Regions from separate parts of the Arthrobacter sp. 10T425 genome, predicted to be linked through region 4. Evidence: riboswitches for the same ligand, from Rfam matches in the RefSeq annotation. Region 4 holds a riboswitch; each other region holds the start of a gene.
What was found. Region 4 has a riboswitch for S-adenosylmethionine ahead of AC1DDH_RS07965 (aminotransferase class V-fold PLP-dependent enzyme). Riboswitches for the same ligand answer to the same signal wherever they lie in the genome.

Region 1 (7,694 bases), on a different contig from region 4:
GGTCCGGGCGCTCTGGCGCCAGCGCGTCCGCTGGGCCCGCGGGCTGCTGCAGACCATGGGTGTGCACAAGCGCATGATCGGCAACCTCCGGCACGGACAGTTCGGCGCGTACCTGCTGTTCAACACCATCACCATGGTGGTGCTCCCGGTGCTCCAGATCCTGGTACTCGTGGATCTGGTCTTCCTCACGGCGCTGGGCCGCAGTCCGTTCGGCGCGGACGTCTGGGCAATCCTTGGCTGGGTGGGCCTGTTCATCACGTTGCTGCTCACGGTGTTTGCCCTGGCCATGAACAGGGCGTGGAAGGACCTGCGGCACGCCTGGGCGCTCCCGCTCATCCCGCTCTATTCCGTGTTTACGAGCCTGACTATGGTGGCCGCGCTGGTGCAGGAACTCCGTGGCAAGGAGGCGCACTGGAACAAGCTGACGCGGACCGGTGTGGTCAGCGTCACCGCCCCGGCGGTGCGCCCGGACGTCAGCGTTTGAGGCGCAGACCGGCTGCCTTCCCTGCCCTCGTGCTCCTGTCGGTGCTGGCCCTTTCTGCCACTGGGTGCGGCGGGCCGCAGGGACCCACGGCGCCCGCCGCGGAGCGCACTGTCGGCGTCGGCTACGAAACTGTGGTCGACGCCGCCTCGACGCTGCCGGAACTGGCCAGACGGCTCGATGAGGTCAACGCCAACAGCGTCACCATCAGCGTGGGGCGGCTGGACTGGACGGCGTTCCCTTGGGACGCCCACCCCGAGGTGGAGGCCGTCCCGGGCCGTGACCACGTGGCCGAAGCGGTCAAGGCACTGGGGACCGGCGGTGATGGCAGGAAACGCAGGATCACACTGACCATCGACCTGCTGATCCCCGGCTGGATCCGTACCAACCCGGGCCTGGCCGGCATCAACTTCGACGGCACCCGCTCCACGGAGTTCGCCAGCGTCAGCGCACTCACGACGGGACCCGTCGGGGAGCGGCTGGTCGACTTGGTGGCCGAGGTGACCAGGCGGTACCAGCCGGACGCCGTGGCCTTGACGGAACTGATGTTCGATAACAACACCTACGGCGGCGACGACCGCGATTCCTACCGGCTGGCCAGCGGCGGGACGGACTGGCCGCGGCTCGCGAACGGGGACATCGACGTCGAACACCCGAGCCTTGGGGCCTGGCGGTCGAAGGCGGTGGCGGCCATCGTGGCCAAGGCGGCGGCGGCCGCCCACGCGAACGGTGCCACGCTCGACATGGACGTCCGGGCGCCGTGGGACGATCCCGCCGGCGACCGGCCGGAGAGCGGCCATGACTACGGGCTGCTCGCCGCGGCCGCGGACCGGCTGGTCTTGTGGGACTACTTCGGGCTCAACGACGCCGCTCCCGCCTATTCCGCCGAGCTGGCCGCGGCCATGGCGAAGCGGTCCGGGAAGTTCGCCATCTCGGTCGGGATGTGGGCCAAGGACGGGCGCATCTCCGCCGCGGACCTGGCGGCCGGGCTGGAGGCGTCTGTCTCCGGCGGGGCGGCCGCCGTCGCCGTCACACCGTCCAGCATGCTGGACGACGACGCCTGGCGGGCGCTCAAGGCGGCCTGGGCCTGAGCGGCCATGGCCCTGGACCTGCTTTGAGCGCCTGGACCTGCTTGAGTGTTTAGACCTGTTTGAGCGCCTAGACCTGCTTGAGCGCCTGGCCGAGGTCGCGGATCAGGTCCTCCACATCCTCCAGGCCCACCGAGAGCCGGACCACGCCGTCGCTGAGCCCGATCGCCGCGCGGCCTTCCGGGCCCATCGCGCGGTGCGTGGTGGTGGCCGGGTGCGTGATGAGCGTCTTGGCGTCCCCCAGGTTGTTGGAGATGTCGATGATCCGCAGCGCGTCCAGGAGTGCGAACGCGGCCTGCTTCGCCGTGCGCCCGGGGGAGGGCTGCAGCTCCAGGGTGAGCACGGTCCCGCCGGCCTTCATCTGCTGCACTGCGAGCGGGTACTGCGGGTGGGACGGCAGCAGCGGGTACTTTACCCAGCCGACCGCGGGCTGTCCCTCGAGCCATTCGGCCAGCCGCAGCGCGGAGGCCGAGGAATGGTTGACGCGCAGGGCCATGGTCTCCAGGCCCTTGGTGAGCACCCAGGCGTTGAACGCCGAAAGCGCCGGACCGGTGTGCCGCATGAGCTGCTTGACGGGCCCGTCGATGAATTCCTTGGTGCCCAGGATGGCCCCGCCCAGGACGCGGCCCTGGCCGTCGATGTGCTTGGTGCCGGAGTAGACCACCACGTCCGCGCCGAGGTCGCCGCAGCGCTGGAGCAGCGGGGTGGCGAAGACGTTGTCAACCACCACCGTGGCGCCGGCCGCGTGCGCCAGTTTGCTCACGGCGGCGATGTCCACGATTTCCTGCATCGGGTTCGACGGCGACTCGAAGAACACCGCCGTGGTCGGCTCGGACAGCGCGGATTTCCACTGCTCCAGGTCCGGGCCGTCCACGAAGACCGTCTCGACACCCCAGCGCGGCAGGATTTCGTTGAGGATCACGAAGCACGAGCCGAACAGCGAGCGGGCCGCGACCACCCGGTCGCCGGCCGCCAACAGCGCGCCCAGGGCGGTGAAGACGGCGGACATGCCGGACGCCGTCGCGAAACACGCCTCCGTTCCCTCGAGCAGCCGGAGCCGCTCCTGGAAGGTGGCGACGGAGGGGTTGCCGTAGCGGGAGTAGACGAAGCGCTCGTCCTCACCGGTGAAGGCGCGCTCGGCGGCGGCCGCGGACTCGTAGACGAATCCTGAATTGAGGAAGATCGGCTCGGTGGTTTCCTGGAAGCCGGTGCGGTCAAGGCCGCCACGGACGGCCTGGGTGTCGGCCGCCCAGCCGGCGGCGTCGGGATTGAAAGTCACTTAGATCTTTCCGAGGTTGGTGGGCAGGCCGCGGTTCTTCCAGCCATTGACGGTGCGTTCGCCAAAGCGGTCGGTCTCGCCTTCGAAGCCCTCAAGGACGTTGTACGAGGTGTAGCCGGCGGCCGTCGCGGCCGTCGCGGCCGCGATCGACCGGGCCCCGGAACGGCAAAGGAACACCAGTTCGACGGCGGTGTCCTCCGGCGCCTGCTGCCTTAGCTGTTCCACGAAGTGCGGGTTCGGCGTGCCGCCAGCGAGGTTCCACTGGATGAAGAGCGGATCGTTGCGGCTCTCGCCCGCGGCCGCGGTGTCCGGGATGCCGATGTGGGCCCATTCGCCCTCGGTCCGGACATCCACCAGGATGGCTCCGGCCTCCAGCTTGGCCCACGCCTCCTGCGGGCTGAGGTCTCCGGCGTAGCTCATGCGTGGCCCGCGAAGGCCCCGTCGGCGCCAAATTCGTCGGCGTCGAGCTCATCAACCGCATTGGCCACGGCGGCGTCCGCACTGGCAATCGCGGCCGGCAGGACCAGCGCCTGCGCCACGATCACGGTGCTTCCGTTGAAGCTGGCGGCGGGGCTTCCATGCAGCACGTAGCCCTCGGCCAGGGCGGCTGACACCCGCTCGCAAAAGGCGCGGTCATCCGCCCCGGTGAACAGGCGGTAGGCCAGCCTCTCCTCGCCCCCGGGTGCGGTACCGGGTGCTGTGCCGGGCGCGGCTGTTGTGGGTATTGACGTGTCGGTCACGACGGATCTCCTCTTTCACGCTTGCAGCTCGAATTCTCGATTGCCGAGTATTCACCTGAGGCACCCCGCCGCGAAAGGGAGGGTTGCCGACCGGCCAGTCAGGGCTTGGCACCGGTTCTCATTACTCCCCAAAAACGTAACACCTGCGACGCCGGCCCGCACCGCCGCCGTCGTCATGTTCCGTAACCGGACCGCGGCCCGGGCGAGTAGTGGCGGGCTCCAGTTTCGGGTACAGCCCACTCGTGTCTGCCGGGACGTTTCGCCGTTTACTGGGGGGATTAGGTCCGACGAGTCGGCCGGAGCTGCAGGTGATTCGAGCAATGTGTGAATCAAGCAGTCCCGGAATCGACTCGTCTGTCCATCAACAAGCTGTCTGGGAATCGGAGGCTGGAACGGTCGGAGCCGCAGCCGCGGTCCGGCCGGTGACGGCGGAATGGAGCAATCGTGGGCCCGCGCATACTCGTTACCGGGATTACAAGCGCCGCCGGACGGGCCGTCGCGGCCCAGCTCGAAGCCCGGGGCCTCCCGTACCTCGGCTCCGACGCCCGTGCCGACACCCGCCAGGCCGGGGAGGCTCCCGCCGCCGCGGTCAGGCTCCTGCCGGCGACGAACCCGGACATGGTCCTGGACCTGCGCCGGGTGGTGGACCGCGAAGCCATCAACGTCATCATTCCGACCCTCACCGTGGAACTCCCGGTCCTGGCCGCGGCCCGCGCGGGATTCGCCCAGGACGTGCGGATCATCGTGGCCGACCCCGCCGCGGTTGCCCTCGCCAACGACCACCTGTTCGCCACCTGGGCGCTGCAAGCGGCCGGCATCCCGGTGCCCCGGTTCGCGGTTCCGGGCGACCTCGCCGCCGCGCCGGCTTCCCTCGCCGGCCTCAGCGGCCCCGTGGTGGTCAAGCCGCGGGTCTTCAAAGGCTCCCATGGTATCCACCTGCTGGCCGGAACCGACTCCGTTAGCTGGAAGAACATGCCGGCGGGGCAACTGGTCCAGGAATTTATCCCGGGCGCCGACTATGTGTGCCTGGTGTTCGGCACCCCGGCACGCAACGCGATGGCGCCGGTGGCGGTGGTCCTCGAGAAGACCAGGACTCCGTATGGACGCGCCGGCAGCGACGAGGTCAGCCGCAGGGTGCCGGCGAACCAGGCCGGGGATGTGCGCAAGCTGGGCCTGGCCGCCGTCCGCGCGCTCGGGCTGACCGGGCCGGTCCAGGTCCAGATCCGCCGCCGCACCGACGGAACGCCCGTGGTGCTGGGTGTCTGCGCGACCCTGGGGGAGAACAGCACCTGGGCCCCGGAAATGCTCGGCGCCGTGCTCGCAACGTTCATGCTCCCGGCGTTCAACCCGGCCTCGTTCCGCCTGTGCCCGGCAGTGCCCGCGGACGCCCTGGGGTGAGCGCAACACCAACGCGGGGTCACTTACGGCCCATCCGGGGACATGGGATGGGCCGTAACTGACCCCGCGTTGCTATTCGATGGTCGCGAAGAGGGCGTTGAGTTCGGCCGTGAGTTGGCGCCGGAGTTCCGGGGTGCCGATTTCCTGCCCGTCGATGTGGTTGACCGGGGCCAGGAGCCGGATGCTGGAGATCAGCCAGACCGCGTCGGCGTCCAGCAGGTCCTTCGGCTCCAGCGGGCCGTAACCCAGCTCCCAGCCGGCGGCCTTGGCGGCGGTGAACAGGGCGCCCTGTGATGTGCCGGGCAGGATGCCGCTGTCCAGCTGGGGCGTGATGAGCCGCCGGATGGTGCTGACGCCGCCGGCGCCGTCGTCCGAGGTTTCCAGATGGGCCAGCAAAACGGTCGACGTCGGACCTTCCAGCACCCGGCCATCCGCGGACGTGAAGATGACGTCGTCGGCGCCCTGCCGGTGGGCGTAGCGCAGCGCCGCCATGTTCACGGCGTAGGAAAGGGTCTTGGCGCCGAGCAGGAGCCACGGGGCGCGCTCGCCGACTTCACTGTCGTAGCCGCGGTCGAGCAGGATGACGTCGATCCCGGTCTCGCGCTGCCGCCGTCCCGCGGCGGCCGGGGCGGAGGCCTGGACCCAGCACGTGGGGGCAGCCGCGCCCTCCGGCCCGCGGGTGACAATCAGCTTCACCACCACCTCGTCCTGCGCCGCGCCGCCCGGTGCAGCCGCGGCGGGTTCCTGCCCGCGGAACTCGCAGATGGCGGTTTCCACCGCCCGTCGCCATGCATCCTCGGCGGGGATGTCCAGCTCCAGAAGCCGGGCAGAGCCGGCCAGACGGGTCAGGTGTGCCTGGATCTTGCGGGGCCGGCCGCCGACGGCCAGGAGGGATTCGAAAACACCGTCGCCGCGGGTGGCGCCCAGGTCCGTGGCCATCAGCTGCGGCTGCGACGCGTCGGCAACGCGGCCGCCGTCGAACGCCGGGTCGAGGAAGACCAGAACGGTCGCGGGCGCGGGAACAGGGGCAGGAGTGGTCATGGCTAAAGCTTAGTCTCGGTGGTCCCGGGATAGGATTTGGTCACTGCCCGTTCGGAACTGTTCCGCGTGGCTTGTACGTTGAGGGGTTCGCCTGTGCTGTGGCCATTTCCGCTGGCGGAGACTTTACCGTCCTGGGCGATTCTGATTTTGACGGTGATCGACTTCGCCATCCGAGTGCTGGCACTGGGCATCATCCCCGGAAACCGGCGGCCCACCACCGCGATGGCGTGGCTGCTGGGCATCTTCATCGTGCCGACCATCGGCCTGCTCCTGTTCCTGCTGTTCGGCAACTTCCGGCTCTCCCGCAAGCGCCGCGCGCAGCAGGACGCGGTCAATACCCGAGTGCGCGCCGGGACCTCGGAACTGGCGATGCTGGAAAGCCGCTACGCCGGACCCGAATGGGTGGCTTCCGCCGCGGAACTGAACAAGACGCTGGGCTCGCTGCCGATGGTGGACGGTAACCAAGTGGAGCTGCTGCCCGGCTACCCCGACTCCATCAAGGCGATGGCCGCGGCGGTCCGCGGCGCAAAGTCCTTCGTCAACGCCGAGTTCTACATCATGAGCTCGGACCACGTCACGGACGATCTGCTGACCGCGCTGGAAGAGGCCGCCGAGCGCGGCGTCGAGGTCCGTGTCCTGTTCGATCACCTTGGCACGCTTCGCATCAAGGGCTATCGCAAGCTGATCGCCCGGCTCAAGGCGAGCAAGATCCGCTGGCGGCCCATGCTGCCGCTCAGCCCGCTGCAGGGGCAGTGGCGCCGACCGGACCTGCGCAACCACCGCAAGATCATGGTGATCGACGGCGAGATCGCCTTCACCGGATCGCAGAACCTGATCGAGCCCTCCTACAACAACCCCAAGCACCGCAAGATCGGCCGCGAATGGGTCGAGCTGATGGCCTGCCTGCGTGGACCGATCGTCACCACGCTCAACGTCGTCTTCGCCACGGACTGGCTCAGCGAGACCGACGAATCCATTGAGGAACAGCTGGCGCACCGGCCCGAACTGCACGCCGGCAACATCACCGCCCAGGTGGTGCCCAGCGGCCCCGGCTTCATCACCGAAAACAATCTGCGGCTCTTCAACACGCTGATTTACTCGGCTCAGCGCAAGATCTCGATCTGCAGCCCGTACTTCGTCCCTGATGACTCGCTGCTGTATGCGGTGACGACGGCGGCGCAGCGCGGCGTCGACGTCGAACTCTTCGTCTCGGAAAAAGGCGACCAGTTCCTGGTCCACCACGCCCAGCAGTCCTACTATGAGGCGCTGCTTGAAGCCGGGGTGCGAATCTACCTCTACAAGGCCCCCTTCGTGCTGCACGCCAAGCACTTCACGATCGACGACGACGTTGCCGTGCTGGGTTCCAGCAACATGGACATGCGCTCCTTCTCGCTGAACCTGGAGGTCTCGGTGATGCTCCTGGGGGAGGACATCGTGCGGCGGATCAGCGCCGTGGAGGACACCTACCGGGGCATTTCGCGCGAACTTACGCTCGAGGACTGGATGAAACGTCCGATGGGCGTCAAATACGTGGACAACGTCGCGCGGCTGACGGCCACCCTGCAGTAGCCGGGGCCGGCGGGACAGCCGACTCAGCCCGTGGGAAACCCGGCGCCGAGCGTCGAGAGGACGCCGAACGCTTTGGTCCGGATTTCGTCGTACTCCTC
Region 2 (7,694 bases), on a different contig from region 4:
CTTCTCGCGCAGGGTTCCCGGCGCGTAGCCGGTCTGGGCGAGGCCGCGGCTGCGCAGTTCCGGCAGCACACCGTCGATGAAGTCGGTGTAGGAGCCGGGGATGGTCTGGTTGATGATGTTGATGCCGTCGATTCCGGCGTCCTGCCACTGCTCGAGACGGTCGGCAATCTGGTCCGGCGTTCCCACCACCCGGTTGGCCCGGCTGCGGTAGAGCGCAATGTCGCGGAGGGTGGGGTTGCCGCCGCGGACGGAGGCGCGGATAGCCGTGAGATGTCCCTGGCTGCCTTCCGTTTCAAGGTCCCCGAGCGGGGTGTCCAGCGGCAGGCCGCCGAGGTCGACGCCGAACCCGCCGCCCACGTGGGCCAGCAGGGCTTCAATGTCCAGGCTGTCCTCGAGCTCGTCGGCTTTGCGGTTCGCCTCGGCTTCGGTGCCGCCCACCACGAAGTGCATGCCCTGGAGGAACTTCACGTCATCCGGATGGCGGCCGGCGGCAACGGCCTGTTCCCGGACGGCCGCGGTGTACTTCGCGGCCACCTCGGTGCTCGGCGCGAGTGTGAAGGTGGCCTCGGCGTTGGCGGCGCAGAACTGCTGGCCGCGGCCGGAGCTCCCGGCCTGGAAAAGCACCGGGGTGCGTTGCGGTGAAGGGGCCGCGAGGTGGGGTCCGTCGATCGAGTACCGGGGCCCGCGGTGGTAGATCTTGCTGACTTTCTCCGGGTCCGCGTGGACCCCGGTCGCCTTGTCCCGGAGCAGCGCGTCGTCTTCCCAGGATCCTTCCCACAATTTGTAGGCGGCCTCGACGTATTCGTCCGCCCAGTCGTAGCGTTCGTCATGCTTGGTCAGCTCGGTGGCGTTGAAGTTCCGGTGCGCGTTTTCCAGCACGCTGGTGACGATGTTCCAGGCCACGCGGCCGCCGCTGATGTGGTCCAGCGTGGACATTTGCCGGGCGAACTGGAACGGATGGCTTTGAATCACCGACGACGTCGCGGCCAGCCCGATCTCCCGCGTTCCCGTGGCGAGCGCGGACAGCAGGATGAGGGGGTCGTTGGACGGCACCTGCAGGCCCTTTTTCAGCAGCGATGCCCACCCGCCGTCGTAGTCGCCGTAGAGACCGACGACGTCGGCGAAGAAGATCGCGTCAAACTTGGCGCCTTCGAGCTGGCGGGCCAGGTCGATCCAGAGCTGGAGTTCGTTGAACCGGTGCTGCTGGGCTTCCGGGCGCCGCCACTGGCCGCCCATGATGTGGCTGGACGTGTTCATCACGAAGGCGCTGATCAGCAGGCGCGGGCGGGGTCCGTCGAAACGGGTACTGGGCGTTGAAGTCATGGGGTGCTTTCCGCTGTGGGAGGTGGGACGAGGGTGCTGCCGGCGCTCAGAGGCGCTTGTCCAGGCGCCGGGCAACATAGGATCCGCCCAGCTGAACGATGGTGACCAGCAGGATCATCAGGACAATGGCGGTGATCATGAGCGGCGTTTCGTAGCGGTAATAGCCGTACCGGATGGCGAAGTCGCCGATTCCGCCGCCGCCCACCAGTCCGGCCATCGCCGAGTAGGAGATGAAGCTGACGGTCATGATGGTGATGGAGCTGACGAGTCCGGGCTTCGCCTCCACAATCAGGACGTCCCGGACGATCTGGGACCGGCTGGCGCCCATGGACCGTGCCGCTTCGACCACTCCGCCGCCGAGCTGGCTCAGGTTCTGTTCCACGAAGCGGGCGAAATACGGAATGGCGTTGAGGGTCAGCGGGACAATGACGGCGGCCGTGCCGATGGTCGTGCCGACAATGAACCTGGTCACGGGAATGATCGCGATCAGCAGGATCAGGAACGGGAACGAGCGGAGCAGGTTGACCAGCCCGTCCAGGACCCGGTGCAGCTTTGGCCTGTGCTTGAGCCCGTTGGGACCGATGGTGTAGAGCTGGACACCCAGCGGTGTCCCGAGCAGCACCGCCAGCGGGATGGCCACCAGCAGCATGGTGAGGGTCTGTCCCATGGCGACGCCGATTTCGGGCAGGACTTCCAGGATGCGGTCAAACATTGATCAGGCCCTCCGACGCGGCTGTGGTGTGGGTGCCCCTCCCGGAGCGGTCCAGCTGGATCTCATCGGAGACCAGGTAGCGGCCGATCGACGTCGCCGGGCGGAAACCGGGGCGCTGGAGTTCGGCGAGGTCGAACTGCTCCACCACCCGGCCTTCTTCCATGACCGCGACGCTGTCCGCGATGGCCTTGATGACATTCATCTCGTGGGTGACCACCACGATTGTGATGCCGAATTCGGCGTTGACGTCGGCCAGGTATTGCAGGACCGATGACGTCGTCCGGGGATCCACGGCCGACGTCGGCTCGTCGCAGAGCAGCACTTTGGGCCCGGTGGCGAGGGCGCGGGCGATCGCCACCCGCTGTTTCTGGCCCCCGGAGAGTTTGGCCGGATACGTTCCCGCTTTGTCGGCGAGGTCCACGATTTCCAGGGTTTCGGCGGCCCGCCGCCGGCGTTCCGCCTTCCCGACGCCGGCGAACTTCAGGGACAGCTCCACATTTTCCTGGGCCGTGAGGTTGTTGAGGAGATTGAAGTGCTGGAAAATCATGCCGATGTCATGCCGCTTGGTCCGGAGCTCGGCGTCGGACAGGGTCACCAGGTCCACGCCGTCCACCAGGACGCGGCCCGACGTCGGGCGCTCGAGGAGGTTGATGTTGCGCAGCAGCGTGGATTTGCCGGCGCCGGAGAACCCGATGATGCCCTGGATGGTGCCCCGCCTGATGTGCAGGCTGACGTCATCGACGGCCGTGAAAGGTCCCGCGGCCGAAGCGAATGACGTGCTGACGTTCTGGATCTCGATCACAGGCCCCCACCTGCTCGGGGCCGCGGCGCTGCCGCTGTCTGCGTGTTCATGATTTCCTCCGGGCTCGCCCGAGGAAAGCCCTGGGTCCTGGCTTCCGGGCAGCGCTGAGCGAAGCCGGGGAGCCTCAGAACACAGTGGTTCTCCATCGGTCCTGGCGGTAGCACCGTCCTCAAAGGAGGGGGTTGCTGCGGCGTCACGGAGCCAGATCTCTCAGCCGCTCGGGATGGTTACGAGTCCATCTCACACGGCAGGAGGCCGGATACAGAAAAAGCCGGTCACATTTTGTAACCGACTCTTCCCGATCTGTTGATCGTCATTCCCGGGCCGTTAGATGCCCACGCGCCAGCCTTCGCGGGCGGGGCACGCGTTCACGACGACGTCCAGCCCGGCGGCCTTGGCCCGGTCCGTCGCGGCGTCGTCGAAGACGCCCAGCTGCAGCCAGACGGCCTTGGCGCCTACTGCGATGGCCTCGTCTATGACTGCGCCCACCCTGTGGGAGTTGACGAAGCAGTCCACGACGTCGATCGGGTGCTTCTCCGCCGGGATGTCAGACAGGGAACGGTACCCCTTCTCGCCGTGGACATCGTCGCCCGGAAGGTTGACCGGAATGATGGTCATGCCCATCCGGTCCCGGACATAGAGGGAGACCTCATTCGCCGAGCGCCATTCGTTGGTGGTGAGGCCGACCACCGCCCACGTGCCTTTGGTTCGCATGAGGCGGTCAATGACTGCCGGATCGTTAACATGGGCCATGCATCAACCTTACTCCTGCGACCTTTCCGGGCAATTGTCGAATAAATGAATGATTTGGGCAGGACCCACGCCGGGTGAACGAATATTACGGCGCTCCCGGACGCCGATTTTGCGGAATCGTGCATCTGAAGTTCTAGTAGGTAGTGACCATCCCGAGCGGCCGAGAGACCTGGATCGATGACGCCGCAGCAACCCCTCGGTGACGTGAGACGACCATTCCCACGCAACCGCTCCGCCCTCCTTCGGTGAAATTCGAGGGAGCCGGAGCAACCAAGGGTGCTACTGCCAGGACCGATGGAGTGCAGCAATGACCCCTGAGAATTCTTCCGCCCTGCCCACCTTTGCCCGGACTGCGTCCGAGGCATTCCCACAAACCACTTCGGACGCGACGGCGAACGAAGCAGGGCTGCGTGACGCGGCCGGCTCCTCTCGCGGCTCTTCGGGATGGTCCCTGAACGAGTCCACGGACGGCGCAGTGCACGGCGTCCCCGCCGATGGGCCGGCGCGTCACCGCAGCACCACCTCCGGAAACCACCTTCCCCGGCACAGCGGCGCCGCGACCGCGGGAACTGTCCAGGCAGAGACGGTTGCGTTCTGGGAAACCCAGGCTCTCCGCCTCGACTGGGCGGACCTGCCCGGCGGCGCGACGGAGCAAACCAAGCCCTGGCACACCGCGCACCGCCGGGTCCCGGCCGACGTCGAGGCCGGCACCGGACCGCAGATCACCTGGTTCGAAGGGGGCAGGCTCAATGTCGCCTACAACTGCGTCGACCGCCACGTAGCGGCGGGGCGCGGAGACAAGGTGGCCCTGCACTTTGAGGGCGAGCCCGGCGACCGCCGTGCCGTCACCTACGCCGGACTCCAGCGCGAGGTCTCCAAAGCCGCCAATGCCCTCCTGGATCTCGGCATCACCAAGGGCGACCGGGTGGTCATCTACCTCCCCGTCATCCCCGAAACCGTGATCATCACCCTCGCAGTGGCCCGGATCGGTGCCATCCATTCCCTGGTCTTCGGCGGATTCTCCGCCGAGGCCCTGAAGTTCCGGGTGGAGGACACCGGCGCCAAGCTCCTGGTCACCACCGACGGCCAGTTCCGCCGCGGCACCGCCGTGCCGGTCAAGGACAACGCGGACGCCGCCGTCTCCGGCGACAACGCCATCGAACACGTCCTGGTGGTCAACCGGACCACTCCCGCGGACGAGCTGGACACCGTCCCGATGACCGCCGGCCGCGATGTGTGGTGGCACGACGCCGTCGGCACCGCCTCCGAGACTCACGAAGCCGAGGCGTTCGACGCCGAGACGCCGCTGTTCATCATGTACACCTCCGGCACCACCGGCAAGCCCAAGGGCCTGGTCCACACCTCCGGCGGCTACCTCACACAGGCGTCATGGAGCTTCGAGCACCTGTTCAGCAACCCCGACCCCGCGCTGCGGGAGAAGGACGTGCACTGGTGCACGGCCGACCTCGCCTGGGTCACCGCGCACACCTATGAGCTCTACGGCCCGCTCTCCAACGGCGCCACGCAGGTCATCTTCGAGGGCACGCCCAACACCCCGCACCCGGGCCGGCACTTTGAGATCATCGAACGCTACGCGGTCACGCAGTATTACACCGCGCCCACCCTGGTCCGCTCCCTCATGGGCTGGTTCCCGGACGGCGTCCCGGACACGTACGACCTCTCCTCTATCCGTCTTCTCGGCACGGTAGGCGAGGCCATCAACCCCGAGGCCTGGCGCTGGTTCCGGACCAACATCGGCGCCGGCACCGCCCCCGTGGTGGACACGTGGTGGCAGTCCGAAACCGGCGCCACCATCCTCTCCCCGGCACCGACGGACGCCGCGTTCAAGCCCGGCTGCGCGGCCCGCCCGCTGCCCGGCGTCAGCACGCGCATCGTGGACGACGCCGGCAACACGGTGCCGCCCGGCGTCCAGGGTTTCATCGTGGTGGACTCCCCCGGCCCGGCGATCGCCCGGACGGTCTGGGGCAACCCGCGCCGCTACTTCGATTCGTACTGGCGCCAATACGCCGAGCAGGGCTGGTTCCTCGCCGGTGACGGCGCCAAGTATGACGACGACGGCGACATCTGGATCCTCGGGCGGGTGGACGACACCCTCAACGTCTCCGGACACCTGCTCTCCACCATCGAGGTCGAATCGGCGCTCGTCACCCACCCGGACGTGGTGGAGGCCGGCGTCTGCCCGGTCGCGGACCCAAAGACCGGCCACGCGATCGTCGCGTTCGTGGTGCTGAAGGATTCGGCGGCCACCCCCGACATCCAGGGTGTGCTGAAGGCGCACGTCGCGAAGCAGATCGGGCCGATCGCCAAGCCGCGGGACGTCGTCGTCGTTCCCGACGTGCCGAAAACCCGCAGCGGCAAGATCATGCGCCGGCTGCTGACCCAGCTGTTCGAAGGCACAACGCTCGGCGACACCACCTCGCTGCAGAACGAACCATCCATCGCGGGCATCCAGGATGTGCTGCGCGACCGCGCCGCGGAAATCCTGGCACCAGCAAGCCCCACCCGGAAGTAAAGGAACACCCATGACTGAGATCAGCAACGTCGCCCGTCTTTCCGAACCGCTCAAGTTCGCCTACTGGGTCCCCAACGTCTCCGGCGGCCTGGTGGTATCCACCATCGAACAGCGCACCGGCTGGGACTTCGAATACAACAAGAAGCTGGCCAGGATCGCGGAGAACTCCGGCTTCGAATACGCCCTGACCCAGACCCGGTACGCCGCCTCCTACGGCGCGGACAAACAGCACGAGGCCACCTCGTTCAGCCTGGCGCTGCTGGCCGCCACCGAGCGCCTCAAGGTGATCTCCGCCGTCCATCCGGGCATGTGGCACCCCGGCGTGCTGGCGAAGTACATCATCACCGCGGACCACATCTCCAACGGCCGCGCCGCCGTGAACATCGTCTCCGGCTGGCTCAAGGACGAATTCACCAACTTCGGCCTCGAATGGCTCGAACACGACGAGCGCTACGTCCGCACCGAGGAATTCATCAAGGTCCTCCGCGGGCTCTGGACCGAGCAGGACTACAGCCAGTCCGGCAAGTACTACAACATCACCGACTTCACCCTGAACCCGGCACCGGTGGACGTGCCGGGCCGGGCGCACCCGGAGATCTTCTTCGGCGGCAACTCCACGGCCGCGCAGGCCACCGCCGGCCGGGTGGCTGACTGGTACTTCTCCAACGGCAAGGACCTCGACGGGTTCAAGGAGAACATCGCCGGCGTCGTGGCGGCGTCAGGTGCCGCCGGTCGCGGCACGGAAGGTGCCCTCCCCTCCCCCAAGTTCGGCCTCAACGGCTTCGTGATCGCCCGGGATTCCGAGAAGGAAGCCCGCGACACGCTCCGCGAGATCGTCGAGAAGGCGCACAAGCCCGCCGTCGAGGGGTTCCGCGCCGCCGTCCAGGAAGCCGGGGCGGCCACCAAGGACGGCAAGGGCATGTGGGCCGACTCGAGCTTCGAGGACCTGGTCCAGTACAACGACGGCTTCAAGACCCAGCTGATCGGCACCCCGGAACAGATCGCCGAGCGGATCGTGGAGTACAAGAAGATCGGCGTGAACCTGTTCCTGACCGGCTACCTCCACTTCCAGGAGGAAGTCGCCGCGTTCGGCCAGGACATCCTGCCGATCGTCCGCGAACTCGAGGCCGACCTCGCCCGCAAGAACGGCACCGAACTGGACCTGTCCCGGACCCCGGCGGCAAACGCCGGCACTACCAGCAAGCTGGTGAACGCGTAATGGCTGACCGCAAGTTCGGATTCCGCACCCGCGCGCTGCACGCCGGCGGCACCCCCGACGCCGAGCACGGCGCCCGCGCCGTGCCGATCTACCAGACCACCTCCTTCGTGTTCAAGGACACCCAGGACGCCGCGAACCTCTTCGCGCTGCAGAAATACGGCAACATCTATTCCCGGATCGGCAACCCCACCGTGGCCGCGTTCGAGGAGCGCATCGCCTCCCTGGAGGGCGGAATCGGCGCGGTGGCGACGTCGTCGGGGATGGCGGCGGAGTTCATCACCTTTGCCGCTCTGACCCAGGCCGGGGACCACATCGTGGCCGCCTCCCAGCTCTACGGCGGCACGGTGACCCA
Region 3 (7,694 bases), on a different contig from region 4:
TCCCGGTGGCCCTCGTGATCTACTTCCTCACCGAGCACTGGCCGGCCGGTGAGCGCGGAACCTCGGCGTTCCGAAGGATCGGCTTCGACTTCGCCCGGCCCGGCAAGGACCTCCTGCAGGGTCTCGGACTCGCCGCGCTCATCGGCATTCCGTCCCTGGGGCTCTACGCCGCCGGCCGGGCGCTGGGGATCACGACGGCGATCATCCCCAGTGCCCTGGACGCGTACTGGTGGACCGTGCCGGTGCTGGTCCTGTCCGCGATCCGGCACGCGGTGGTCGAGGAAGTGATTGTGGTGGCGTACCTGCTGGACCGGCTCGGGAAACTGGGCTGGAGCGTGCCGGCGGCCATCGCCGCCAGCGCCCTGCTCCGCGGCAGCTATCACCTGTACCAGGGGTTCGGGCCGTTCATCGGCAACGCGGTGATGGGCGTCGTCTTCGCGCTGTTCTACATCCGGACCAAACGGGTGATGCCGTTGGTGATCGCCCACGCCATCCTGGACACCGTGGCGTTCGTGGGGTTCAGCCTGTTCGGCAAGGCCGTGGGCCTGGGCTGAGTTCCCCGCAAAGCAAGGCGGGGTCCCTTCGGGCCCATCCGGAGCCCCCGGACGGGCGCGAAGTGGCCCCGCGTTGCTTTTAGGAGCAGGCCTTAAATGATCTCGGCCGCCGTCTCCTAGGTGACATCGTTGGCACCTAAGAGATGGCGGCCGAAGCGTGGGGCGGGTGGAGCGTTAGATCGTGACCGCTCCGGAGGCGGTCTCGAAGGTGACTGAGAGGATGCCGGGAGTACCGTGCGGCGCGATCCAGTTCACGGCGACGTCTTCCAGCGGCTTTTCAACCGGTTCGCCCAGCCACTCCGTGACGCGCTCGGCCGAACCGGCAATGGTCAGTGCGGACATCTTGACATCGCTCGCGTAGGCGTTGGACGGGTGCAACTCCGGGTCGCCCTCCCACTTGAGCATGTACGGCACCTGGGGGTCGGCGATGAGCCCCAGGATGCCGATCTGCTTCCAGACCAGTTCGCGGCCATCGGGAAACTTCCGGTTGCCGTTGACGGCGGCGCGGCCGAGCCGCTCCTCGAACGGGGCCAGGTCGTCAACCTCGACGCACCAGCCCATCCAGCCGCCGCCGGCCTCGGAGCGTGCCCGGACGGCCTGGCCGAACGGGGCCTTGTCGGAAGCCGGGTGGTTCAGGACCTCCACGACTTCCAGGTACTTGTGTCCCGCGAGCGGGATAATCATGTTGCGTGTCCCGAAACGGGGGTGCACTCCACCCTTCACGGCTTCAACGCCGAGGGCAGACGCAATACGTTCAGTGGTGGCTGCCAAGCCATCGTGTTCACAGGCGTAAGAGACGTGATCCATGCGCATGCCATCATCTTGGCACTTTGTGATGGACCTCTCAGCTTAGGCTCCCCTAACCGTCGTGGGACGTCCTGGGGCGCGGAACGCGGCGCCCCGGATGCTCCGTCACGGCGGCCGTCTTCATCTTCGTCACAAAGCTATCCAGGGCTCCGCCGCCATTCCTACACTGGAGTCAGGTTATGAGTGCCAGCGCACAGCCCCGGCTTGCTGGCCGGCAACCCTCGTATCGCGGTGGGGTGCCCCGGGTGATGACCTGGCCGTCCGGCGCCCGCCGGAGGGCAAGCGCGGCGCCTTTTCCGGTTCGGGCCGAAAGCCCCGGCCGGTGCTGTGCCCAGTGACTCGAGGAGCACCAATGTCCAACGCCTGGTCCTTTGAAACCCGCCAGATCCACGCCGGCCAGGAGCCGGACAGCGCCACCGGCGCGCGTTCCCTGCCTATCTACCAGACGACGTCGTTCGTGTTCCCCAGCGCCGAAAGCGCCGCGAACCGCTTTGCGCTCGCCGAGCTCGCGCCCATCTACACCCGGATCGGCAACCCGACCCAGGATGCCGTCGAACAGCGCGTCGCCAGCCTGGAAGGCGGTCTCGCGGCGCTGCTGCTCAGCTCCGGCCAGGCCGCCGAGACGTTCGCCATCCTCAATATCGCCGAGGCCGGGGACCATGTGGTGGCCAGCCCCAGCCTCTATGGCGGAACCTACAACCTGCTCGCGCACACGCTGAAGAAGTTCGGCATCTCCGTGACCTTCGTGGCGGACCCGGACAACCTGGACCAGTGGCGGGACGCCGTCCAGCCCAACACCAAGCTGTTCTTCGGCGAAGTGGTCTCCAACCCCCGCCAGGACGTCCTGGACATCGAGGGCGTCTCCCGGGTGGCGCACGAGGCCGGCGTGCCGCTGGTTGTCGACAACACGCTCTCCACCCCCTACCTGATCCGGCCGATCGAGTGGGGCGCGGACATCGTGGTCCATTCCGCCACCAAGTACCTCGGCGGGCACGGCGCCGCGATCGCCGGCGTGATCGTGGACTCCGGCAACTTCGACTTCGGGAAGGACCCGGAGCGGTTCCCCGGCTTCAACACCCCCGACCCCACCTACAACGGCCTGGTCTATGCCCGCGACCTCGGAGCGGGCGGCGCGCTGGGCGCGAATCTCTCCTACATCCTCAAGGCCCGGGTCCAGCTCCTGCGCGACCTCGGCTCCGCGGTGTCCCCGTTCAACGCGTTCCTCATCGCCCAGGGCATCGAAACGCTGAGCCTGCGCGTCGAGCGCCACGTGGCCAACGCCACGAAGGTGGCGCACTGGCTGGAGGGGCGGAACGACGTCGAATCGGTCGCCTACGCCGGGCTGCCGTCCAGCCCCTGGTACGAGCGCGGCCGCAAGTACGGGCCCAAGGGGACCGGCGCCGTCGTGGCGTTCAACATTGCAGGGGGAGCGGAGGCCGGCAAGCGGTTCGTCGATGCCCTCGAACTGCACTCGCACGTCGCGAACATCGGCGATGTCCGGTCGCTGGTGATCCATCCGGCGTCGACCACCCACAGCCAGCTCTCGCCCGAACAGCAGGTGATCGCCGGGGTGAACCCCGGGCTGGTGAGGCTTTCGGTGGGACTGGAGCACATTGACGACATCCTGGCGGACCTCGACGCCGGATTCCGCGCGGCCAAGTCCGCCTAGGCCGAAGCCCACGCCGAATTTCCCCACCTTTACGGGCATGACACCGGGAATCGCCGGCACTTCGGGGCGACCCGCCGGTCACGGCTGTCAAAGGTGGGGAGTCTGCGGTGCTGACGGGTCCGGCTGTCACATGGAAGTCATAATCTTCGTCATTTCCGCACCCCGTTTCGTAGACTCGTACCAGGTCATGAGTGCCAGCGACAGCCCCGGCTTGCTGGCCGGCAACCCTCCTTTTGCGGCGGGGTGCCCCGGGTGAAGACCTGGCCTGCCGGTCAGCTGACGGCGGGCAAGCGCGAAGATAGGTCCTCACATGACGATTGCCGTCACCCGCACGGGTGTTCCCGAAACCAAACCATCCCGGACCCCTGACGGGACCGTCCAGTTCGTCAGGATCGGTGATCTGCAGCTCGAATCCGGGACTCCGTTGCCGGATGTGGTGCTCGCCTACGAGACGTGGGGGACCCTGAACGCGGACGCCTCCAACGCCGTGCTCATTGAACACGCCCTGACCGGCGACACACACGTGACCCGCGGCGAGAGCGGGGAGCCCGGCTGGTGGGAACAGCTCGCCGGACCCGGGGCTCCCGTGGACACGGACAAGTATTTCGTCGTTTCGATCAACATCCTGGGCGGCTGCTACGGATCCACCGGGCCTTCCACCCCGGCCCCCGACGGGCGCCCTTGGGGATCGCGGTTCCCGCTGGTCACCCTGCGGGACACCGCCGCCGCCGAGGCGCGGCTGGCCGATGCCCTGGGCATCGGCAGCTGGTACGCGGTGCTGGGCGGCTCGCTCGGCGGCGCGCGCGCCCTTGAATGGGCCGTCACGTTTCCCGGCCGGGTCCGGCGCTGCGCCGTGATTTCCGTCGGCGCCAGCAGCACCGCCGAACAGATTGCCTTCGCGCAGGCCCAGACGCTGGCCATCCGCCAGGACCCCCACTTCAAGGGCGGGGACTACTACGGCGGCCCGGAACCCGAAGCAGGGCTCGCCCTCGCCCGGCGCATCGCGCACATCACCTACCGCTCAGCGGCCGAACTGGACGGCCGGTTTGGCCGCAACGCCCAGGAGTCCGAGACGCCCCTGGAAGCCGGATCGCTGGCCGGACGCGGGCGCTACCAGGTGGAAAGCTACCTGGACCACCAGGGCAGCAAACTGGCCCGGCGTTTCGACGCGAACAGCTACATCGCGATCACCGAAGCCCTCATGAGCCACGATGTGTGCCGGGGGCGCGGAAGCCTCGGGGAGGCACTGGCTCCGGCCACCGCCGAGTTCCTGGTGGCGGCCGTGGACTCGGACCGCCTGTATTTCCCGGCCCAGTCCCGTCAACTGGCAGAGGCCCTGCCGGGCGGCCCGGAACTGCACATCATTGAAGCGCCGATCGGCCACGACGGCTTCCTGACCGAAATCGGCCAGCTGAGCGGGCAGCTTCGGGGGACCTTCTTCGGCCACTAGGCCGGCCCGCTTGTGCATTTTTGCAGATGCGCTCTGCACTAATGGCCGTTGAGGCTCAGGGCGGGAGCGTCCATACTCATGGGGAATGACGCCATGTGCCCTACATCACGGGCGTCCTCAGTCCAATGGTCCGCAGGGTGTCGAAGGCGACACCGAAGGAGTTCACATGAGCACGGAAAACGCCGCGACAACGCGCGCAGACGAGCCGGACGTCAAAACGTCCGGACTGAAGAAGGTAGTAACGGCCTCCATGGCCGGCACGGTGGTGGAGTGGTATGAATTCTTCCTCTACGCCTCCGCCGCCACGCTGGTCTTCGGCAAGACGTTCTTCCCCAATTCGGGCACGGAACTCGACGGCATTATCGCCGCGTTCCTGACCTACGCCGTCGGATTCGTCGCCCGCCCGATCGGCGGCATCGTCTTCGGCCACTTCGGCGACAAGTTCGGCCGCAAGCAGCTGCTCCAGGTCAGCATCCTCCTGGTGGGCGTTTCCACCTTCCTGATGGGCTGCCTGCCCACCTTCGCGCAGATCGGCTACTGGGCCCCGGCGCTGCTGGTCTTCCTGCGCTTCGCCCAGGGCTTCGCCGTCGGCGGCGAATGGGGCGGCGCCGTCCTCCTCGTCGCCGAGCACAGCCCCAGCAAGTCCCGCGGGTTCTGGGCCAGCTGGCCCCAGTCCGCCGTTCCGCTCGGCAACCTGCTCGCCACCGCCGTGCTGTTCACGCTGTCCTCCGTGCTGTCCTCCGCCGACTTCCTCAGCTGGGGCTGGCGCGTCGCCTTCTGGCTCTCCGCCGTGATCGTGCTGGTCGGCTACTACATCCGCACCAAGGTCCAGGACGCCCCCATCTTCCTGGAGGCCCAAAAAGAAGTCGAGGTTGAAAACAAGGGCTACGGCGTGGCCGAAGTCTTCCGCCGCTACCCGCGCGGCGTCTTCACCGCGATGGGCCTGCGCTTCGCCGAGAACATCCTCTACTACCTCGTGGTCACGTTCTCGATCACGTACCTGAAGGTCGTCGTCCAGACGGACACCTCGCGGATCCTGCTGCTGCTGCTCGTGGCGCACTTCGTCCACTTCGCCGTGATTCCGATGGTCGGCAGGCTCTCGGACAACGTCGGCCGCAAGCCCGTCTACATGGCCGGCGCCATCCTCGGCGGCACGTGGGGCTTCTTCGCCTTCCCGATGATGGATACCAAGAACGACTTCATCATCCTCGCCGCGATCACCATCGGCCTGCTGTTCCACTCCCTGATGTACGCCGGCCAGCCGGCGCTCATGGCCGAAATGTTCCCGACCCGGATGCGCTACTCCGGTGTCTCGCTGGGCTACCAGGTCACCTCGATTGTGGCCGGTTCGCTGGCTCCGATCATCGCCGTCGCGCTCCTGAGCCAGTACAAGTCCTCGGTCCCGGTCGCCATCTACCTCCTCGGCGCCTGTGTGGTCACTTTGGTTGCGGTGTTCTTCCTGAAGGAAACCCGCGGCATTTCGCTCCGCGACGTCGACGCCGCCGACGCCCGTGGCACCGCCGACCTCCTCGCCGCCAGCAAGCGGTAATCCTCACCGGCCTCACCAGACCCGGTGGGGGCAGACTGCCCGGATCCGCGCACCGCGCGGACCCGGGCAGTCTGCGTTAACGCGGCAGGCTAACGCCGCAGGCTAACGCCACAGGCACCGGTCCGGCTGCGCTGGGCGCCTCAGGCGGACAGCACATCCTGCCGCTCCCGGATTTCGCCGCGAATCGCCTCCAGCACGGCACGGACCGGGGCCGAACGCAGCGCCTCGGGCCGGGCCACAGCCCAGATGGGCAGCTGGCGCTGGAAGTCGTCCGGCAGGACGGGCAGAAATTCCGGCCGGCCCGCCACGAGGAAATTGGGGAGCAGGCCTATCCCGGCGCCCCGCCGGACGGCCTCCAGCTGGGCGAAGACGCTTGTGGCCTGGAAGCTGGACCGCGGCACCGGCAGCTGCGTTGAACGGTGGCCCAGCTCGGCGACCTGGAGCGCCGATTCCACGTAGGAGACAAAGCCGTGTTGCCGGACGTCGTCGAGCGTTGCCGGAAGCCCGTGCTCCTGCGCATAGCCGGGACTGGCGTACAGCCTGAGGAAATAGTTGCTCAGGAAGATCGCGCGGGCGGTGGTGGTGTCCATGTTGCCCACCACCACTTCCAGGTCCACACCGGAGCGGTTTTGGCTCACCTTGCGGGTGGCGCTGAGCAGTTCGACGTTGAGCAGCGGATTCGCCCGCTGCAGCCGGACGAGGGCCGGGGCCAGGAATTCGGCGCCGAAGCCGTCCGGGGTGCTGATCCGGACCAGGCCGGAGACCACGTCGCCGGAGCGGGCAATGCTGCTGGAGAGGGCACCGAGAGTGCCCTCGATAGCTTCCGCCGCCGCGACCGCCTGGCTGCCGAGTTCGGTCAGCTCCCAGCCGTGCGGGCTGCGTTCGAGCGTCCGGCCGCCGAGCTGTTTGTCGAGGGCCAGGACGCGGCGGGAAATGGTGGTGTGGGTGGTGCCGAGCGTCTCGGCCACGGCGTTGAACCGGCCCAGGCGTGCCACGGTCAGCAGGATCAGCAGGTCGTCGGGGCTCGGTAGCCGGCGCAAGTCCACTATTGTCCCCCTCTGCAGCGAGTGTGGCGGAGCCAGAGCCATGATTGTGCATCTGTGCACATGGCATCTGTGATTTTTTACCTTGATTGCACTCTAACAGGGTGTGATGGTGGACACCGGGGCGCCGGAGTTTCGGCTTTCACGCCGGAGCGCGTCGAGGCGCCCGGCAGCACATCAAGCAAAGGAGCTTAAGCCATGGCAGTCATCGCCTGGATCGGACTCGGAAACATGGGCGGATCCATGTCCGTCAACCTCTCAAACGCCGGACACGAAGTCCGTGGCTTCGACCTCAACAGCGCAGCCGTTGCCGCCGCCGAGGCCGGGGGAGTCAAGGCCGCCGGCAGCATCGCCGAGGCCGTCGCCGGCGCCGACGTCGTCTTCACCATGCTCCCCAAAGGTGAGCACGCCCGCGCCGTGTACCTCGGCCAGGACGGCGTCCTTGCCCACGCGGACACCCGGACCCTCCTGGTGGATTCCTCCACCATTGACATCGCCTCCGCGCAGGCCCTGCACGACGCCGCCGCCGCCGCCGGCTTCCGCTTCGTCGACGCACCCGTCTCCGGCGGCATGAGCGGCGCGAAGGCCGCCACGCTGACGTTCATGATCGGCGGCGAGGCCG
Region 4 (7,694 bases):
GCTGCGTGCAATCCGGGGCAATCCGGGGTGAGCGTGCATCAGGCCCGGAAGGCCCGCCACGTCTGGGTCAGGTAGGGCAGCCGGAGCACCTCGCCTGGGGTGTGTCCCAGGTGTTCGTGCAGATACCAGGCGAGGTTGGCTGTGACCTTGGCCCGGGTGGAGTCCGATGCCGCGAGATAGTAGCTGCGGGACTTGGCCAGCTCCTGGATGTCCTCCGTCGTGACGGAATCCTCCCAGCGCGTCAGGTGGCTCTCCAGCCCGGCGAACTCGGGGCCCACGGCCGGACGGAAGTGCGGCTTGTGGACGTCCCCGGCGTGCATGATCCGGGAGAGCCGGTGCACCCAGGGCACGCTGGTGTCCAGCTGGTTCCAGATCAGGCCCAGCACGCCGTGCGGCCGCAGGATCCGGGCAATCTCGGCGCTGGCCAGGCCCGGGTCGCACCAGTGCCACGCCTGGGCAACCGTGACCAGGTCAAAGGACTCCGGCTCGAGACCGGTGTCCTCGGCGCTGCCCTCGATGGCGGTGACGTCCGGCAGGGTCCGGCGCAACTGCTCAAGCATGTCGGCAGAGGGGTCCACGGCCACCGCGGCCAGTCCGCGTTCTGCCAAAAGGGAAGTGAACTTCCCGGTGCCCGCGCCAATGTCCGCGGCGTCCCTGGCTCCCGCCGGGACCAGCCAGTCGGCCGACTCCTGCGGATAGCCGGGGCGGACGCGTTCATAGTGCTCGCCGCCGTCCTGGAAGCTTTGTCCGAGTTCCTGGCGCCGCTCGCTGTGCAGCTTCGGTCCGCTGTGGAGCCTAGCTCCGCTGTGCAGCCTGGGGCAGGCGCTTGCCACGTGCGATCTCCTTCGGGAAGGTCCTGCTGGTTTCAGATACCTTTCGAATTTACCGCACCCGCGCCGGGCCCTGATCCTGCGCTAGTCGAGGGTGCAGGGCGCAGCGCCGGCGGTGCCCGGGGTGTTCGGCGCCCAGTGGGGGTAGCTGCGGGTATCGTTGGCCGGCACCCAGCGGCCGGCATCCACCACGTAATCCCAGCCGAGTCCGTTCTGCCGCAGCTGCTGCAGGCCGGCCAGCAGGCGTTCGGCGTCCTCCAGCCGTGAGCCGAGGCCGAAGCTGGCCCGCAGGGAGCCGGCGGGCAGGCCGAGCCGCTTGAGCAGCGGGTGGGCACAGAAGCGGCCGTCGCGCAGGCCAATGCCGTGTTCGGCCGACAGGTAGGCGGCCACCAGTCCGGCGTCGTAGCCTTCCACGGAAAAGTTCACGACGCCGATCGTGCCGGTGTCCGGCTGATCGCCTCCAGTGGAAGAAGCGGAGGAAGAATCGGAAGCTGAATCGGCAAAGATCCGGTGCACGGTTACCCCTTCGATGCCCTGGAGGCCCTCGACGAGGAAGGACCGGATGGCGTCCTCGTGGGCCTGCCACTGCTCCGGGTCCAGGGCTGCAATGACCTGGGTGGCGCGGGCGAGGGCCGCCGCACCGAGGACGTTCGGCGAGCCGCCCTCGTGCCGGGCAGGTCCCGTGGTCCAGCTGACGGAGTCGAGCCGGGCATCGCGGACCGCGCCGCCGCCGGCCAGGTGCGGGGTGCCGGCGTCGAGCCAGTCCGTCCGCCCCACCAGCACGCCGGCGCCGAACGGGGCGTACAGCTTGTGCCCCGAGAAGGCGAGGTAATCGACGTCGTCCGCGGCGATATTGATCCGCCGGTGCGGGGCGAGCTGCGCGGCGTCGACAACGATCCTGGCGCCGTATTCGTGCGCCAGTGCGGCCAGGGTCCGGATCGGGAGGATCTCCCCGGTGACGTTGGAGGCGCCGGTGACGGCCAACAGACTGACGCCGCCGCGGGCGAGTTCGTCGCGCAGGCGGTCCACGGTGGCCGCGAGGGTGGCGGCGGCCACGACGCTGCGGTGCGGGACATTCTGCCAGGGCAGGAGGTTGGCGTGGTGTTCGATGTCGAGGTAGAGGACCTCGCCCGCGGGCCGCCCGTCGCGCAGCGGCAGGCAGCCGGCCAGCAGGTTCAGGGAATCGGTGGTGTTGCGCGTGAAGATCACGGAATCGCCGGGCCGGCCGCCCACGAAGTCCCGCACGATGTCCCGGGCGTTCTCGTAGACGGAGGTGCTGATCTGCGATGCGTAGCCGGCCCCGCGGTGCACGCTTGCGTAGTACGGCAGGATTTCGTTCAGGTAGGCCGAGACCACGGACAGGGCCGGGGCGGAGGCGCCGTAGTCGAGGTTGGCGTAGCGCGCGTGGCCGCCGGTGATCAGCGGGGCCTGGATTTCGGCCCCGGTGACGGCTGCCAGCGGGCGGGCCGCGAGGGCAAGCCGTGCATGGAATTCAGGGGCAACGGGGAAAATGGCAGTTGTCATGGGACCTCACTCGAACAGGACCCCACACCGTGGGAATCCGCGCTTGCCGGGTCCGTTCCGGACCGGCCAGGTCGTCACCCGGGGCACCCCACCGCGACTGGAGGGTTGCCGGCCAGCAAACCGGGGTTTAGCGCTGGCACTCGTGACCTGCATCGAGCGTAGGACATCGGCGCAGCCGGGGAAAAGGCGGCCGCCGATTGTGAAGCGGATTATTACGGGCGCGGATCAGTTGTTCGGGTGGGCCTGAAAGAGGTCGTCGAGTCCGGGGTTGAGCCGCTTGAGCACTTCCGAGTGCAGGATCGAATTGGTGGCCAGGGCGTTGCCGCCGAAGGGGCCGTCCTCGCCTTCGAGCGAGGTGAAGCGGCCGCCGGCCTCGGTCACGATCGGCACCAGGGCGGCCATGTCGTAGAGGTTCAGCTCGGGTTCGCAGGCGATGTCCACGGCGCCCTCGGCCACGAGGCAGTACGACCAGAAGTCACCGTAGGCGCGGGTCCGCCACACTTCCTCGGTCAGGCCCAGGAACTCGTCCAGGTTCCCGCGTTCCTTCCAGCCGCCAAGGCTGGAGTAGGACAGCGAGGCGTCCTCGAGATTGGAGACGTTGGATACCTTCAACCGTGTGGCGGCGGCGAGCGAGCGGCCCGTGTAGGCGCCTGCACCCTTGGCGGCCCACCAGCGCTTGCCCAGTGCCGGCGCGCTGACGAGGCCGACCACCGGCTCGCCCTCATCGACGAGGGCGATCAGGGTGGCCCAGACCGGGACGCCGCGGACAAAGTTCTTCGTGCCGTCGATCGGGTCGATGATCCACCGGCGGGAACCGTGGCCCGAGCTGCCGAACTCTTCGCCCAGGACCGCGTCACGCGGACGTGACCGGGAGAGCTGGCCGCGGATGGCCTCTTCCGCGGATTTGTCGGCATCGGTGACGGGTGTGAGGTCGGGCTTCGTCTCGATCCGAAGGTCGAGCGCCTTGAAGCGGCTCATGGTCTGGGAATCGACCGAATCTGCCAGTACATGGGCAAGGCGCAGGTCATCGTTGTAGCTCGAAGCGGGTTGGCTCATGGTTCCAAACTACCGTCAAACCGGGCCGCCGGGCGGGAGGCCGCGGCTCGGCGCCGCCGCCCCGCTGCCGGTCCGGCTAGGAGACGGTGCCCAGTTCCTTGGTTTCCTGCGCTTCCATCCGCGGGTCCGTGCCCAGCAGCCGGCGCAGGGACGCGAGCCTGGCCGGTCCCGAGGGCCCCGCGTGCCCGGCCGCAACCCACTTGTCGACGCCGCAGTTGACGGCGGTGGAGTCATGCTTGCAGCCGCGTTCGCAATCATCGGTGCCGGGTTCCAGGTCCGGGAAGGAACGCAGGATCCGGTCCGGGTCCACGTGGGCCAGGCCGAAGGACCGGATGCCGGGGGTGTCGATGATCCAGCTGCCGGCCGGGGCATCGTTGACTTTGAGCGCCAGTGCCGAGGAGGACGTGTGGCGGCCGCGGCCGGTTACCGCGTTCACGCCTCCTGTGGCCCGCTCGGCCCCGGTCAGGGCGTTGACCATGGTGGACTTGCCGACGCCGGAGTGGCCCAGCATCACGGTGACCTTGCCGTCGAGGTAGTCGCGCAGCTGGGATACCGCGTCCTTGTCGAGCCGGGCGGAGAGCCCGTCGTCGGAGCGGGCGTCGATGCCGGAAGCGGCGGAGTCGGCGGTCTTGGAGATGATGACGGGGAAGTCGAGGTGCTGGTAGTTGGACAGCAGCTCGGCGGGATCCTTGACGTCGGCCTTGGTGACGAGCAGCAGCGGCTCAATGCCGGCGTCGTACGCGGCCACCAGCGCGCGGTCGATGAAACCGGTCCGCGGCTCGGGGTTGGCAGCGGCGACCACCACCACCAGCTGGTCGGCGTTGGCCACGACGGCACGTTCGATCGGGTCCGTGTCGTCGGCGCTGCGGCGCAGCAGCGTCTTGCGGTCCTGGATCCTGACCAGCCGCGCCAGAGTGTCGGGCTCGCCGGTGACATCCCCGACCAGGGAGACGAAGTCGCCGGCAACCACCGGGTTGCGGCGCAGTTCCCGGGCCCGGGCCGCGATGATCTTGCGTTCGTCCGCGGTCCCCTCGCCGACGACGGCGGTGTAGCGGCCGCGGTCAACGGTGATGATGCGTCCGGTGACGGCGTCGTCGTAGCTGGGCCGGTCCTTGGTGCGGGGCCGTGTGCCCTTCTTGTTCGGCCGGATCCGGACGTCGGACTCGTCCCAGGAATCAGTGCTGCGTGCCACCGGCGGTGTCCTCATCTGCGGCGGGTCCCTGGGCCAGCATCGCTTCCCAGAGTTGCGGGAAATCGGGCATGGTCTTGGCCGTGGTTGCGATGTCCTCGACTTCCACGCCGGGTACGGCAAGGCCGAGGATGGCGCCGGCGGTTGCCATGCGGTGGTCCGCGTAGCTGTGCACGACGCCGCCGTGCAGCGCGGCCGGGCGGATGATGAGGCCGTCGGGGGTTTCTTCGGCGTCGCCGCCGAGGCGGTTGATTTCGGCGACGAGGGCGGCGAGCCGGTCCGTTTCATGGCCTCGGAGGTGGGCGATGCCTCCCAGCCGTGAGGGGCCGGTGGCGAGGGCGCACAGCGCGGCTACGGTGGGGGCGAGTTCGCTGGTTTCGTCGAAGTCGCCGCCCTTGATCTCCGGGCCCCCGCTGACGGTCAGGGTGCCGCCGTCAACCGTCACCGTGGCGCCCATAGCGGTCAGGATTCCGCGCCAGAGATCACCCACCTGGGTGGTTTCCGCGGGCCAGTTCGGGATCCGCACGGTGCCGCCGGTGGCCAGGGCCGCCGCGAGGAAGGGGCCGGCGTTCGAGAGGTCCTGCTCGATCCGGACGTCGAAGGCGCGGATCGGGCCGGGGGAGACAACCCAGTGGTTCGGCACCGAGTCGTCGACCGCCACGCCCACGCCGCGCAGCACGGCCACGGTCATGTTGATGTGGTCCAGGCTCGGCACGGGCTTGCCGACGTGCTCCAGGTGGAGTCCCTCGGTGAAGCGCGCCCCGGCCAGCAGCAGGGCGGAGACGAACTGGGACGAAGCGCTGGCATCAATGACCAGGTGGCCGCCGCGCACCTCGCCCGAGCCGTGCACCGTGAACGGCAACGACGACGCCGGACCGCCGTCGGGTGCGGTGACTGCCACACCCAGGCCGGCGAGGGCCTCGATAATGGTGCCCATGGGGCGTTTGCGGGCGTGCGGGTCGCCGTCGAAACGGGACTCACCGCGGCGCAGCGCGGCCACCGGCGGGACAAAGCGCATGACCGTGCCGGCCAGGCCGCAGTCGATCGCCGTGTCAGCCGCCGCGGTGTCCATGCTGATCGGGACGATTTCCAGGTCGGGGCCGAAGGCGCCGTCGCCGGGCACTTCCGTGACGGTGGCCCCCAACTGCCGCAGGGCCTCAATCATCAGCGCGGAATCCCGGGAGTGCAGGGGAGCCCGCAGCCGGGAAGGTCCGTCCGCGAGGGCGGCGAGCACGAGGTACCGGTTGGTCAGGGACTTGGATCCGGGAACGGTGACAGTGGCATCGACCGGCCGGGCGGCGAAGGGGGCGGGCCAGTGCGGACCGGCGTCGGCTGCATGGGGACCGGCTGCATGGGCGCCGGCAGGGTGGGACGGGGCAGCTGCAGAGGGGGTGGTGCCAGTCATTACCGTCTTAGGCCCCGGCAGAGTGGTCTACGGCCTTGCGGACGACTTTGTCGGCCTTCTTCAGCTGCTTGTTGGTGGTCTTGCGGGCATCGGCGGCGAGGTGTCCGGCGCTCTTCTTGGCATCGGCGGCCAGGTGTCCGGCGCGCCAGGCCAGGCTGGGCTTGCCGGCGGTATCGACCGCGGCGAGGAGCACGCCGCCGGTGAGGGAGACGTTTTTCAGGAGCTGTTTGCGGCGGGCGTCGCGGGCTTCCTTCGAGGAGATGTCCGCGCTGCGCCATTCGACGTAGCCGTTCAGGAGCGAAATGACGGCGAGCAGGGTGGCCGCCAGCCGGGCGGACTTGCCGAGGGCGAAGCAGACGCCGGCACCGATCTGGGTGCCGCCGATCACGCGTGCCACGACTTTTTCATTTGGCTGGAACGGCAAGGCGTCGGCCGCACGGCGCAACAGGGGGGACAGCTGGGCCGCAGTGTCATCCGCGTTCTTGAGCTTGTCCATGCCGGCGAGGACGAAACTGGAGGCGAGCATGGGCCGGGCGAGAAAGCGGACAAACGACATGAATTTCCTCCTGGATGGACGAACAGCGGCTTCACTGCGGGAGAACCGGTTCTAGTCTTGCACTTTTGCGGAATATTTGCCCGCAGGACGTGGTTGTGAAAGGCAGATCCCAGCAGGCTAACGAAGGCGGAGATTTGACTCTGGTCAAAGACAGGGCGGAACCGGAAGCCGGTTCCGGGCAATCATGGAGCCTCGCGCTTCCGGCGGTTCCGGGTGCCCGGCGGAAGGTGACAGTAGACTTGAACGCAATGAGCACCATGGACCCGGCCGTTGTGGCCATGCACGAGGTTGCCGGAAACGACGCCACGCCCACCAAGACACCTGATGCCGGCACGCCCGCCGCTTTGGAGACCGAGGTGGACGGGAAGCCCCTTGATGTCTCCACCGAGTCCGCGGAAGAGCGCCGGGCGCGCTTTGAGCGTGACGCCATGCAGTACGTGGACCAGCTGTATTCGGCGGCCATGAGGATGGCCCGGAACCCCTCCGACGCCGAGGACCTGGTCCAGGAGGCGTATACGAAGGCGTTTTCCGCGTTCCACCAGTACAAGCCCGGAACCAATCTGAAGGCCTGGCTGTACCGCATCCTCACCAACACGTACATCAACCTGTACCGGAAGCGTCAGCGCGAGCCGCTGCAGTCGAATTCGGACACGATTGAGGACTGGCAGCTGGCCCGCGCCGAGTCGCATACGTCCTCGGGACTGCGTTCGGCGGAGGCTGAGGCCCTGGACCACCTGCCCGATTCGGATGTGAAGCGCGCCCTCCAGTCGATTCCGGAGGAATTCCGGCTGGCCGTGTACTTCGCCGACGTCGAGGGGTTCGCGTACAAGGAAATTTCGGACATCATGAACACCCCCATCGGGACCGTCATGTCGCGGCTGCACCGCGGCCGGAAGATGCTGCGGGACATGCTGGGGGACTATGCCGCCGAACGAGGATTCAGGGCCGCCACCGAGTCAAGCGCCGCGGCCGACAGCAACAAACAGGAGAACAGGAAATGAGCGACTGCCAGGGACTGGGCGATTGCGATGACGCCCGGATGCAACGTATCTATGAATATCTGGATGGTGCGCTCACGCGTGCAGACATCGCAGAGATCAAGGACCATCTGGACAGTTGCCCGGAGTGCCTGGA

Region 1: another riboswitch for S-adenosylmethionine. It lies ahead of AC1DDH_RS12495 (DUF1737 domain-containing protein); the one in region 4 lies ahead of AC1DDH_RS07965 (aminotransferase class V-fold PLP-dependent enzyme).
Region 2: another riboswitch for S-adenosylmethionine. It lies ahead of AC1DDH_RS16865 (methionine ABC transporter ATP-binding protein); the one in region 4 lies ahead of AC1DDH_RS07965 (aminotransferase class V-fold PLP-dependent enzyme).
Region 3: another riboswitch for S-adenosylmethionine. It lies ahead of AC1DDH_RS14545 (bifunctional o-acetylhomoserine/o-acetylserine sulfhydrylase); the one in region 4 lies ahead of AC1DDH_RS07965 (aminotransferase class V-fold PLP-dependent enzyme).

Annotation. Positions count from the first base shown of each region.
Region 1 is NZ_JBFTGZ010000009.1:137,844-145,537, reverse strand. It holds gene AC1DDH_RS12515 (glycosyltransferase family 2 protein) at 1-484, shown strand, start outside; gene AC1DDH_RS12510 (hypothetical protein) at 481-1,572, shown strand; gene AC1DDH_RS12505 (O-succinylhomoserine sulfhydrylase) at 1,640-2,848, opposite strand; gene AC1DDH_RS12500 (rhodanese-like domain-containing protein) at 2,849-3,268, opposite strand; gene AC1DDH_RS12495 (DUF1737 domain-containing protein) at 3,265-3,573, opposite strand; SAM riboswitch class IV at 3,601-3,714, opposite strand; gene AC1DDH_RS12490 (ATP-grasp domain-containing protein) at 4,033-4,986, shown strand; gene AC1DDH_RS12485 (aminodeoxychorismate lyase) at 5,059-6,027, opposite strand; gene cls (cardiolipin synthase) at 6,121-7,596, shown strand; gene pabB (aminodeoxychorismate synthase component I) at 7,620-7,694, opposite strand, start outside.
Region 2 is NZ_JBFTGZ010000016.1:26,768-34,461, reverse strand. It holds gene AC1DDH_RS16875 (LLM class flavin-dependent oxidoreductase) at 1-1,323, opposite strand, end outside; gene AC1DDH_RS16870 (methionine ABC transporter permease) at 1,370-2,035, opposite strand; gene AC1DDH_RS16865 (methionine ABC transporter ATP-binding protein) at 2,028-2,837, opposite strand; SAM riboswitch class I at 2,977-3,067, opposite strand; gene AC1DDH_RS16860 (CoA-binding protein) at 3,165-3,590, opposite strand; gene acs (acetate--CoA ligase) at 3,898-6,123, shown strand; gene sfnG (dimethylsulfone monooxygenase SfnG) at 6,134-7,342, shown strand; gene AC1DDH_RS16845 (O-acetylhomoserine aminocarboxypropyltransferase/cysteine synthase family protein) at 7,342-7,694, shown strand, end outside.
Region 3 is NZ_JBFTGZ010000012.1:40,929-48,622, forward strand. It holds gene AC1DDH_RS14535 (CPBP family intramembrane glutamic endopeptidase) at 1-554, shown strand, start outside; gene AC1DDH_RS14540 (VOC family protein) at 729-1,367, opposite strand; SAM riboswitch class IV at 1,537-1,652, shown strand; gene AC1DDH_RS14545 (bifunctional o-acetylhomoserine/o-acetylserine sulfhydrylase) at 1,714-3,030, shown strand; SAM riboswitch class IV at 3,214-3,329, shown strand; gene metX (homoserine O-acetyltransferase MetX) at 3,341-4,480, shown strand; gene AC1DDH_RS14555 (MFS transporter) at 4,647-6,029, shown strand; gene AC1DDH_RS14560 (LysR family transcriptional regulator) at 6,170-7,069, opposite strand; gene mmsB (3-hydroxyisobutyrate dehydrogenase) at 7,271-7,694, shown strand, end outside.
Region 4 is NZ_JBFTGZ010000005.1:136,405-144,098, forward strand. It holds gene AC1DDH_RS07960 (class I SAM-dependent methyltransferase) at 39-833, opposite strand; gene AC1DDH_RS07965 (aminotransferase class V-fold PLP-dependent enzyme) at 915-2,354, opposite strand; SAM riboswitch class IV at 2,389-2,502, opposite strand; gene hisN (histidinol-phosphatase) at 2,580-3,410, opposite strand; gene rsgA (ribosome small subunit-dependent GTPase A) at 3,487-4,602, opposite strand; gene aroA (3-phosphoshikimate 1-carboxyvinyltransferase) at 4,586-6,004, opposite strand; gene AC1DDH_RS07985 (DoxX family protein) at 6,012-6,560, opposite strand; gene AC1DDH_RS07990 (sigma-70 family RNA polymerase sigma factor) at 6,809-7,561, shown strand; gene rsrA (mycothiol system anti-sigma-R factor) at 7,558-7,694, shown strand, end outside.